Regions from separate parts of the Rossellomorea vietnamensis genome, predicted to be linked through region 1. Evidence: riboswitches for the same ligand, from Rfam matches in the RefSeq annotation. Region 1 holds a riboswitch; the other holds the start of a gene.
The links. A riboswitch is a leader RNA that binds a small molecule or an ion and turns the genes downstream of it on or off. The one in region 1 is predicted to bind FMN.
Positions count from the first base shown of each region.

Region 2: another riboswitch for FMN. It lies ahead of ribD (bifunctional diaminohydroxyphosphoribosylaminopyrimidine deaminase/5-amino-6-(5-phosphoribosylamino)uracil reductase RibD); the one in region 1 lies ahead of N5C46_RS00610 (ECF transporter S component).

Region 1 covers NZ_CP104558.1:115,243-120,263, reverse strand. The annotation lists gene N5C46_RS00620 (YpbB family protein) at 1-922, opposite strand, end outside; gene N5C46_RS00615 (ferredoxin) at 1,146-1,394, shown strand; gene N5C46_RS00610 (ECF transporter S component) at 1,499-2,068, opposite strand; FMN riboswitch at 2,226-2,360, opposite strand; gene N5C46_RS00605 (peptidoglycan DD-metalloendopeptidase family protein) at 2,474-3,373, opposite strand; gene N5C46_RS00600 (hypothetical protein) at 3,592-4,809, opposite strand; gene sigX (RNA polymerase sigma factor SigX) at 4,781-5,021, opposite strand, start outside.
Region 2 covers NZ_CP104558.1:293,105-298,125, reverse strand. The annotation lists gene N5C46_RS01640 (bifunctional 3,4-dihydroxy-2-butanone-4-phosphate synthase/GTP cyclohydrolase II) at 1-283, opposite strand, end outside; gene ribE (riboflavin synthase) at 300-956, opposite strand; gene ribD (bifunctional diaminohydroxyphosphoribosylaminopyrimidine deaminase/5-amino-6-(5-phosphoribosylamino)uracil reductase RibD) at 970-2,064, opposite strand; FMN riboswitch at 2,240-2,383, opposite strand; gene N5C46_RS01625 (hypothetical protein) at 2,579-3,274, opposite strand; gene N5C46_RS01620 (patatin-like phospholipase family protein) at 3,409-4,281, opposite strand; gene N5C46_RS01615 (ABC transporter permease) at 4,522-5,021, opposite strand, start outside.

The sequences.
Region 1 (5,021 bases):
CGTATTCTTCCCTGGTAATGAAGGGATCAATGTCCAAACCTTCCTCTGTTAAAATCAACTCGATGACATGGTCCTCAATGGTATTGAGTTTCAATTTACGGATCCGGGCGATTTCTTCTAGGGAATGCCCCCTCTTATACAAGTCGTAGGTCTTGCTGGTCGATATGGTCAGGTTCTGTCGGTGATCACTTTTCAAGCCCATGGAATATAATAACGGAAAGCCTTTAGGATCCCTTTCTATTTCGGTCAACATACCGTGAAGCAGATTCAGGAATCGGAAGCGGCACTCTTCAAGATCCATGTCCAATTTCTCTGCCACCTGAAATTCCGTCCAGCCATAGTCCTTATATCCGGTTAATCGATACACCAATAAAGAGGGATCACTTCCCTGGATGTTCAGAAGGGTGGTCAGCTCTTTGAACAAGAGGGACGAGAGAGTGTCACTGTTAGGATTCGCCCTGATACAATTCTTGACCCATTCCTGTATATGTCTGTTTCGCTGAACCGGGTAATAGAGGAATTCCTGACGTTTGGCATTGGAAAGGACTTGAACCAGAAGGCTTAGCCTCATCCAGAATAGACGGGCTTTATCACCATGAATGAGACCGTTCATTTCTGAAGGGAAAGCCCCATCAAGAAAATACTGTTTCACAGCTTTAGAACCCTCGGATGCCATGCTGGCATTATCATTTTCACCAACGGTTATCCATCCGGCCTCTTCCAATTCCCTTACCTTTTGATTGAAATACGGCCGCTTCAACTTAGGTAAAGAAAGGAAAAACGGTTGCAGATGAAAGATATGTGCATCCTGAATCGATTGGGAAGATTTCTTCCCTTTTAAAATATGAAATACCGAGTAAATGGAGCGCTCTCCATTAATTTGCAAAAAACAATATAGGATCACATAATTAAGATAGGTCAATGCTCTCCTCCTTAATATGTAGGTTATTGTCAAATATTGTACCATGAAATTGGCTTTTCACCATGTTTTGTTTTTCATATATAGGATAAAAATAAAAAGAAAGCACCTAACTATTGAAAAGTCATCCAATCCTCTATAAAATAAACATTAAGTGATTTTTCACAAATTGACATTGTGTATAATGATGAATTATATAGAATTATTTATTCGGGAGGTTTTTTCTTTGCCAAAATATACGATCGTTGACAAGGATACATGCATTGCATGTGGAGCATGCGGGGCTGCCGCTCCAGATATTTACGATTATGATGATGAAGGTATTGCATTTGTAACATTAGATGATAACCAGGGGACGGTTGAAGTTCCTGACGTATTGGAAGATGATATGATCGATGCATTCGAAGGTTGCCCGACAGATTCCATTAAAGTATCTGACGAACCATTCGACGGAGATGCACTGAAATTTGAATAGTAAGGATGAGGCTAAGAAGATCGATCTTCTTAGCTTTTTTTATGGATATGGAATGCAATAGAAAAACCCCTCAATATGGCTGAGGGGTTCATTTTATAACATCATTATGCCGCTTTGTTTAAGGCCACCTGTCTTGATAGCCAGCCTTGAAGGCGGACAAACAGTAAAGTAAATACGGATGTCACCAAAATCCCTTTCAGGATGTTGAATGGAACGATTCCGGTAATGATGATTTCAGCAGGAAGCTCAAAGTTCATGAAGTATTTATAAGCAGGCAGGAACACAAAGTAATTCAGGATCCCCATGCTGATACTCATGACGACGGTTCCTGTGATCAGTCCGATCAACAGACCTTTTTTCGATTGAAAACGTGAATAGATGTAATACGTCGGAAGAATCAAAAGGACTCCCGCAATAAAATTGGCTGCATGACCAATCGGAACACCTGTGTCGCTTCCGGTCATGACGTAATCAATCACGTTCTTAAACAGTTCGACCAATATTCCTGCAAGCGGTCCCAGTGTGACCGTCGCAATCAATGCAGGTACATCACTGAAATCAACCATAAGGAACTTTGGAAATGGTGGAATTGGGAAGTTGAATAACATTAGTACATACGATATGGCACTTAGCATACCAATTGTGACAAACATTCTCGTATTCATTTTTTTCATAACTCTCTCTCCTTTAGGAGATTCATCTCAAATCGAAGACGGTTCAAGCTAAAGGTAGCATTAAAAAACTCCCGGATAAACAAACATATCCCGGAGAATGAAAGGCATACCCTAATAAACGTTTAGCTTCCCATTTTCTAAACGTTGTGGCCATCACCTTCATCTTCTCCCATCCAGACTATACTGTCGGCTTTGGAATCGCACCAAATCCTGCCCCAAAAGGCTCGCGGGCTTAGAAACACGAGGTTTCATCACCGCCGGTAGGGAATTTCACCCTGCCCCGAAGACGAATCTTTATTTTTTTATACATTCTCATTATACATAAAGTTAAGTGCTATGTGAAGAAAAACAGTTCGAATTCGAACTAATTATGTGTTTTCCCTATCCGTGCTGTGCGTGACATCATCAATTCACCTTCAGCACCTGCTGTGGATATATTGCCGATGCCGGGTTCAAGTCATTCCTCGACACCAGTTCATCCATATCGATCCCCTGCGCCTTAGAGATCGAATACAATGTGTCCCCTTGCTTCACTACGTATTGCCCTTCAGGGGAGGATCCTGATCCTGGAATCATCAATCTCTGATTGACGTTTAACCCGGAGCTCTTCAATGCATTCTTCTGCATGATTTCTTCCACTGACAAACCATATTGTCTGGAAATCCCCCAAAGAGTCTCACCTTTATGGACGATGTGCACCCCCTCCGCTACATGTTCATCAGGAAGCGATTCCGGAGTCCCAGAGACACCCACTGCCTGGAATGGATCCTTCTCTTTGGCAAATACCAGCTGTCCGACTTCCCCCTGACCGAACACACGATAGGGATCGACTGCATTTTCTTTATCAATCGTCCACTCCCCTCTGTGGACTTCAAAATGGAGATGAGCCCCCGTTGATCTTCCCGTGTTCCCCAATCGTCCAAGTTGTTGACCTTGTGCCACTTCCTGATTTTCATCCACAAGCCTGCTTTGAAGATGGGCATAGACGGTTTCATATCCATTTTCATGCCTGATGAATACAACATGACCGTAGGTATCTGAAAGATAAGATTTGATCACTTTTCCTTTAGCGACAGAATATACAGGCGACCCGATATCCCCTCCGATATCCATGCCTTTGTGAGAACCTGACCTTGTACCATATGAATCTGTTATCATACCTTCTACGGGAAATGTCCAGGACGATGTGTCACCTGACACCTTATCCCCCTCTGCGTTAGCTGCATTTACGGTTAAGAACATCATGAATACACTTACCGTTAAAAGAAAAAAGATGAATAGCCTTCTTGCATAATCGAAAATCATGCTTGTCCTCCTTAGGTCTTATTGACAGACGTGCCTTGACTTCTATATGTATTACACCATTCTTACCGTTTCCCCCTCATTACATGCATAGGCATGCTTTTTGAGATATTTTTCCTTTGTGTAGTTTGTCTGTGAATGCGGTAAATATTCGTTTTTATAGCGTAAAAATAAAAAAACCAGATTCGGATCAAATCCGCTTCTGGTCTTTTCCATGAGATTTAATTCACAACGCTCTTTTTATTCGGACTGATCGGTGTCTCGAGGGGCTCTGTGAAGTCAAAGCCGTTCCAGCTTTCCTGTTTGATGTTTTCAAACCGGGCACTTTCAAAGCCAGAGCTCCTGCTTGTCAGCAATATTCCTTCGATCAGCTCCTGTGCGGTTTGTTCGCCTAAAGAGGTTAAATCCAGTTCGTTTAAAAAACTGATTGTGACCACCTCATTTGCTTCTGTCACGTTAAAGTTGATGTCTTTCGGGACGACACTTTGAAAAAGGCCCGTCTCTGCACTTTTCATTGCCTGGATCGACTCCTTGATCCCCCCTCTGTTTACATTATCAGGTACAAGGAAGCGGTCCTTCCCATTGGGTGAGTATAGATAGTATGCACTGTGCGTCTTTTCGTTCAGATCAACACTTGAGAACTCTCCCGTCGAACTGAATTGAGGGACCGAACCGTCCTGATTTTTCAGTACAACTTTATCTAACCCTTTGTGCTGGAATGAATATTGAAGAGAGTGATAAAAAGCGTATTCGACTGCACTGCTGCCACTGTAAGAATGATCGGGATCGAGGGTGAAGATGACCTTATTCTTGTCAAGGGACACATCTCCCTTTAAAGGCAGATAGTCTTCAAGTCCCCAGTCGGTTTCCGGCAGTTCCTCACCAATTTGCTCATGTCTTGTCAACCAGTCTTCCTGTCTCTGTTCTTCCACAATCGTTACAGGTATGGGCACTGCTTCAGGTGAAACAAGTCCAAAGGAATAGAATTCCTTTCCCTTTAGATCTTCTTCATAAAGAGAAAGCCTTTTGGGTGATTCTTTTAGATCCTCCGACATCGTCAGATTGCTGTTTTCATTTGGATCAGCCTCCGTCGCAGCGACTATCTCTTCTTTACTGGATCGGGGAGGGAGTTCGCTTTCTTTCTGAAGAGAAGCGATGTCCCCTTTATTTTCTGAGCTGCCTGGTTCCGCACCCGATTCGGATTTCTCCATACTGGTATCCGTTAGTTGATTCAGAACGGTGGGAGCGAGTAAGAACATGATGAATATGGCGGCAAGTGCAGCGACTGCCGGTATGAATCGTTTAAATGAGCTTTGACTTTTCTTTTTTCTCCTTTCCATTCGTGCATGGATATAGTGAGAAGTTCGATCATCTTTGATTTGAGGAAGTTTTTTGATGAGGTCCTCGATATCACGATCTTTCCATTCTGACTGGTTCAATGTCTCTTTCCTCCTTTGGGAGCCGTTGATTCATTTCAATCCTCAACCATTTAATGGCCCTATGCTGGGTCGTTTTTACTTTGCTTTCTGACCAGCCAAGCACCTCAGAGGTTTCAGAGATTGAAAGTTCCTGTAAGTAACGCATGATGATGACCATTCGAAAGTCCGTTGTGCAGTGTTTCAAGCATTCATACAACACCTGGATTTCTTCA
Region 2 (5,021 bases), 180 kb from region 1:
TCGTTGCGGATTTATGATCAACTGATATGGTAAAGGCCGTGCCATGGGGGTCTGTATTTGACATGGTCATCGGCGATAGCTTCAATTTGGTTGCTATTTCCTCTGTAATGGGGGCACAAATCAAGCCTCTCCCTTCTTTAGCCATAAAATTAATGACTTCAGGAGTCGCTTTATCTGCCAGGGCAATAAAATCTCCCTCATTTTCACGATTTTCGTCATCCACCACGATAACGACTTTACCTGCCTGTAAATCTTCCAGAGCTTCTTCGATCTTATTAAACATGGGGCAACCCCTCCTCTTAGTCAGCGAACCCGTTTTGAGATAAAAAATCATAGCTGATGCTGCTTGAAGTCCTCTCAGACTGTTCCTTTGCTTCATAGAAACGATGAAAATATTTCGCCATTACATCACATTCAATATTGACAAGGTCCCCTACTTTTTTTCCACCAAGGACCGTATCCCCTCTCGTCTGAGGGATGAGGGAAATCGTAATGGTATTATTTTTTACACCAAACACAGTAAGGGAGGTGCCGTCAATTGCGACCGACCCCTTTATGATGAACAAATGGCCGTGATGTTCCGGGATGGTAATGTCCATATACCATGCATTTTCCACTTTCTCTACTCTCATGATGGTACCCACCCCGTCTACATGGCCGTTGACAAAATGACCGCCGAAACGTCCATCTGCCCTCATGGCCCTTTCCAGGTTCACTTTCGAACCACGGGTAAGGGTCCTTAAGGTGGTCCCTTCAAACGTCTCCGGCATGACATCAACCTGAAACTTGTTGGAGCTGAATGAGGTGACGGTTAAACAAACCCCGTTCACACTGATGCTGTCCCCTATATGGATATCTTCGAGAATGCGGCTCGATGCAATCGTCAGTTCCATGGAAGAGGAAGACTTTGTCATCTGTTCGATCGCTCCAATTTCTTCAATAATTCCAGTAAACATTCTTCTCCCCCTTTCATAAAGGTTCCCGTTTTGGCCGTGCGATAATTTTGATATCCTGTCCTACACGATCCAGGTGTGCAATCTCCATTTCCAATCCTTCTGCAATGGTCGGAAATCCTTTTCCTCCAAAACTCGTGAAGGCAGCATTTCCACCAACAAGCTTTGGTGCCATATACATAACCATTTCCTGAAAGGCCTTTTCCTCTAAGAAAGCAGAATGTACAGAAGAACCACCTTCTACATAAAGGGAAGCAATCTTACGGGAACCAAGTTCTTTCAGAACGGTTCGAATCCCGATTCTCTCATTGGCAAGGGAAACGATTTCACATCCCCGATCGATATAGGGCTTCTTCTGTTCTTCTTTGACCGAACTGCCTGTAAATATGATGGTTCTACTTTCTAGGTCCTCTACGACATGAGAGTGGATCGGTGTACGCAAATAAGTATCTAATATAATTCGAATGGGGTTTTTTCCACCTTGGGGCAGACGGGTGGTAAGGTGTGGGTTGTCTTGAATGACCGTATTGACTCCTACTAATATCGCGTCATGCCTGTGACGATCATAGTGGACATCGGTTCTTGAGGCTTCGGATGTAATCCACTTACTGTCTCCCGAAGCTGATGCGGTTTTTCCATCTAGTGTAACCGCTGTTTTTAGCGTGACATATGGGGTACCATTTTGAATGAAGTGGAAAAAATGCTTATTCAGCTCCCGGGCTTCTTCTTCAAGTTCACCCACCACTACTTCAATGCCTGCATCCCTTAATTGTTGAATGCCACGCCCGGCCACCAGGGGATTGGGATCCCGGGTGGCGATATGGACCTTCTTTACGCCGCTTGAAATCAATGCTTGAGAGCATGGAGGTGTTTTCCCATAGTGGGAACAAGGCTCAAGGGTAACGTAAATGTCGCTTCCTTTCGCTTTATCTCCTGCCATTTTGAGGGCATTGACTTCTGCATGTCCTTCTCCCGCTTTCAGATGAGCACCCATCCCGACAATTTCGCCATTTTTGACCACTACAGATCCTACCACAGGGTTAGGCGATGTCTGGCCAAGGGTTGTCTCTGCCATTGAAATGGCAAGCTTCATATAATGGGTATGATCCAATTGAAGTATCTCCCTTCTATCAACAATACTATACAAAAATAAAGAAACCCCAAGTAACGTTTTACTTGGGGGAAGTTGGCATGACTAAATAAAGCATTCGATCTGATGTTTCAGAAAGGAAAAATAATCCATAAACACTGGTCAGACTCCTATCCTGTCCATCAACTAAATGCTGCCGTTCCTTCTCCCATCCAGACTTTCACTGTCGGCTTTGGAGTTTCACCAAATCCACCGTCTAATATGTATTAGCCGGGTCACGGACTAAGAGCATTTGCTCATCACCGCCGGTAGGGAATTTCACCCTGCCCCGAAGGAAACCTATTCGATTATCATTATTCTATCATAGTTTCATAAATAAAATCATGTAAGAAGAACTAAAATAAGATTTTTGTCCTAATTTTTAGAATACACGGCAATGAAATCATAGGATAAAAAAATGCCTCTATATGATTAGAAGCATGTTTCTTTCATACGTGTAACATTCTTCCTTTGTTAGTGTACCCGAATGACTTGACTATGATGTGAGAAAATAATCACTGTCTACATACCAAAGAAAGATCAGAAGCCAGTCCAGATCATCATTATACGTTTCGTAAAATGATACGTAGCTGTGGTGGGAATCGAACAGCCGTTGAACACTTTGGGGGAGGTACCCTTTTTGTAAGGATAGATAATTTTTTTCTTGATAATTCAAGATCCATCTCTTGTTTCCTTTATAGATGAGGATCGTGTCCCCACCTTCATTCTGCCATTCGATGGCGGTGGCACTTTGATATTTCAGTTGAAACATCATCCTTCTCTCAGGATGATCGATTTTTATGGTTCTGCTCCACTTCGAAAATGACAGCGGAAGTTTATGCTTTCTGTGAAACAAGTATTGTTTTGGGTTATTGATCATGGATGTGCGTTGAATAAAATAGTGGGACCAACCGTTCGTTTTTAAATAATAGGAGCCCTCCTTCGTATGGACCCCTACAAGCGAATGCTCGGAGACAGGCATATTTTCATAATACAGACGGTTTGCCTTCTTAAGTTCCTTTTTCAGGCTATAGCTGAGATATAGATTTGAAAGCGCCGGGATGAAGATCAGCAAGGGGAAATAATATAATTGTTGTGTCACTACAAGCATCCCTACACCAATGAGAAAATACATGACACTTCTAAAAAGCAACGTATATTGTTCATTTTTGTATATTTGATAGAGGTTCATAGAATGCTCGTCCTTTCAAGGAATCTCTATCATATGTATGTGAAAAATCCGTAAAAAGACCATATGTCAGGTAAAGGGGGAAAATGAACAGAACACTCTCTTACAAGTGAGTGGTTCTATTCATCCCTGACGTTCTATGAGTGTACCAGCTTCCCTGATTGGTTCCAATCGACTAACTGCTTCCATTTTGATTCTGCGTCATGATAGCCCTGCCAGTACAATTCGTCCAGTTTTTGAGGATTTTTTTCAATCCGGCTTACTTTGAGTGGATGCTGGGGCTGGATGATCAATACCTCTCCATTTTTTTCTTTTTCTTCTATCTCTTGAATCGTTTGATTATAGCGCATGTAGCGATTCATCAGCGTCTTGTGCAACTCTGGATATTGAGGATATTTTCTTCTCACAAGGAACGAAAATCTTGAAGGCTTTTTATAATATCCCCTATTCCGTGTGAGGATGACCACATTTTTTTTGAATCCGTCCCGCTCTGCTTTTTCAATGGGAACCGGATCGCTTATGCCCCCGTCAAGGAGGTGGCGGGAAGCAAATTCAACAATCGGAGCCACAAATGGAAGAGAGCTTGATGCGCGGATGATCGTGAGAAGGTCCTCTCCATAATCCTTCCTTGAGAAATAGGCCGGCTTTCCTGTATGACAGTCGGTTGTCCCGACTACAAATTCCGTTCGGTTGGAGTGAAAGGCTTTATAATCGAAGGGGACCAATTTATTCGGTATTTCATCAAAGACATAGTCCATCCCGAATAATTCACCCGTTTTCCAGTAGTTCCGCCATGATAAATATTTGGGATCGCGGATGAAATCCACATTCACCTTTTTATTGCGGCCGTTTTGTTTGGACAAATAAGACGCGGCATTGCATGCACCTGCCGATACGCCGATGACATAAGGGAATTCAATTCCCTTCTCCAAGAAAAATTCCAGTGCCCCCGCCGTGTATATTCCTCTCATGCCGCCTCCTTCGAGGACGAGTCCGGTTTCATTCATAATCATCTTCTTGACCACCTGCCTTTTGCTGTAATAGAAATTGCTTTACTTCCAGAGGGGTACAATTTTTCCCCGGACAGTTCCCCCATCGGGATCCAGCAGGGAATATAGTGCACCCTATCCCTGGTGAAATCGTATTCTTCACCTTTTCCCGAGCCAAATAAGCCATTATATTTTCCCACAAAATAATAGGAATGTGTATTATTCTGCTTGAAGGTCAACGAGATTTTCAGTTCCGAGATGTCAGCTCAGTTCTTTTTTCCTGGAGAGGGTGGGAGTGAGGATGAGAATCGTCAGGCAAATGGCCAGGGTCAGGTAGATTGTTCCTGATAGATTTTCTGTCCATCGGTCCTGTAGGATCAATTCGTTTACATAGCTGGTCAACTGCCCCGGCGACCATTTTAATGTTTTTGTCATATATCCTGAGAAGAAGGTGATCAGCATGGTCGATGCGATTGTATAAAAAGCAGCAAGACCCGGCGTTTGTACAAGGCTGCTGAAGAAAATCACCAATGTCATGATAAAGGTCAGCCACAGGCCGTAAACCAGGAAACCCTCTAAGAATGTGTGTAAGTCGATTCCATCGAATAACAGGTGGATATAATACAATCCCGATAGCATCCCAAGGCTGTATGACACCCAAACCAAAACGAATGCAGCCGACCATTTGGAGTAAATATACGAACTGTATGGAACAGGTTTCACAAGTACCAATATTGCGTTACCGCTTTTCCTTTCCCCTG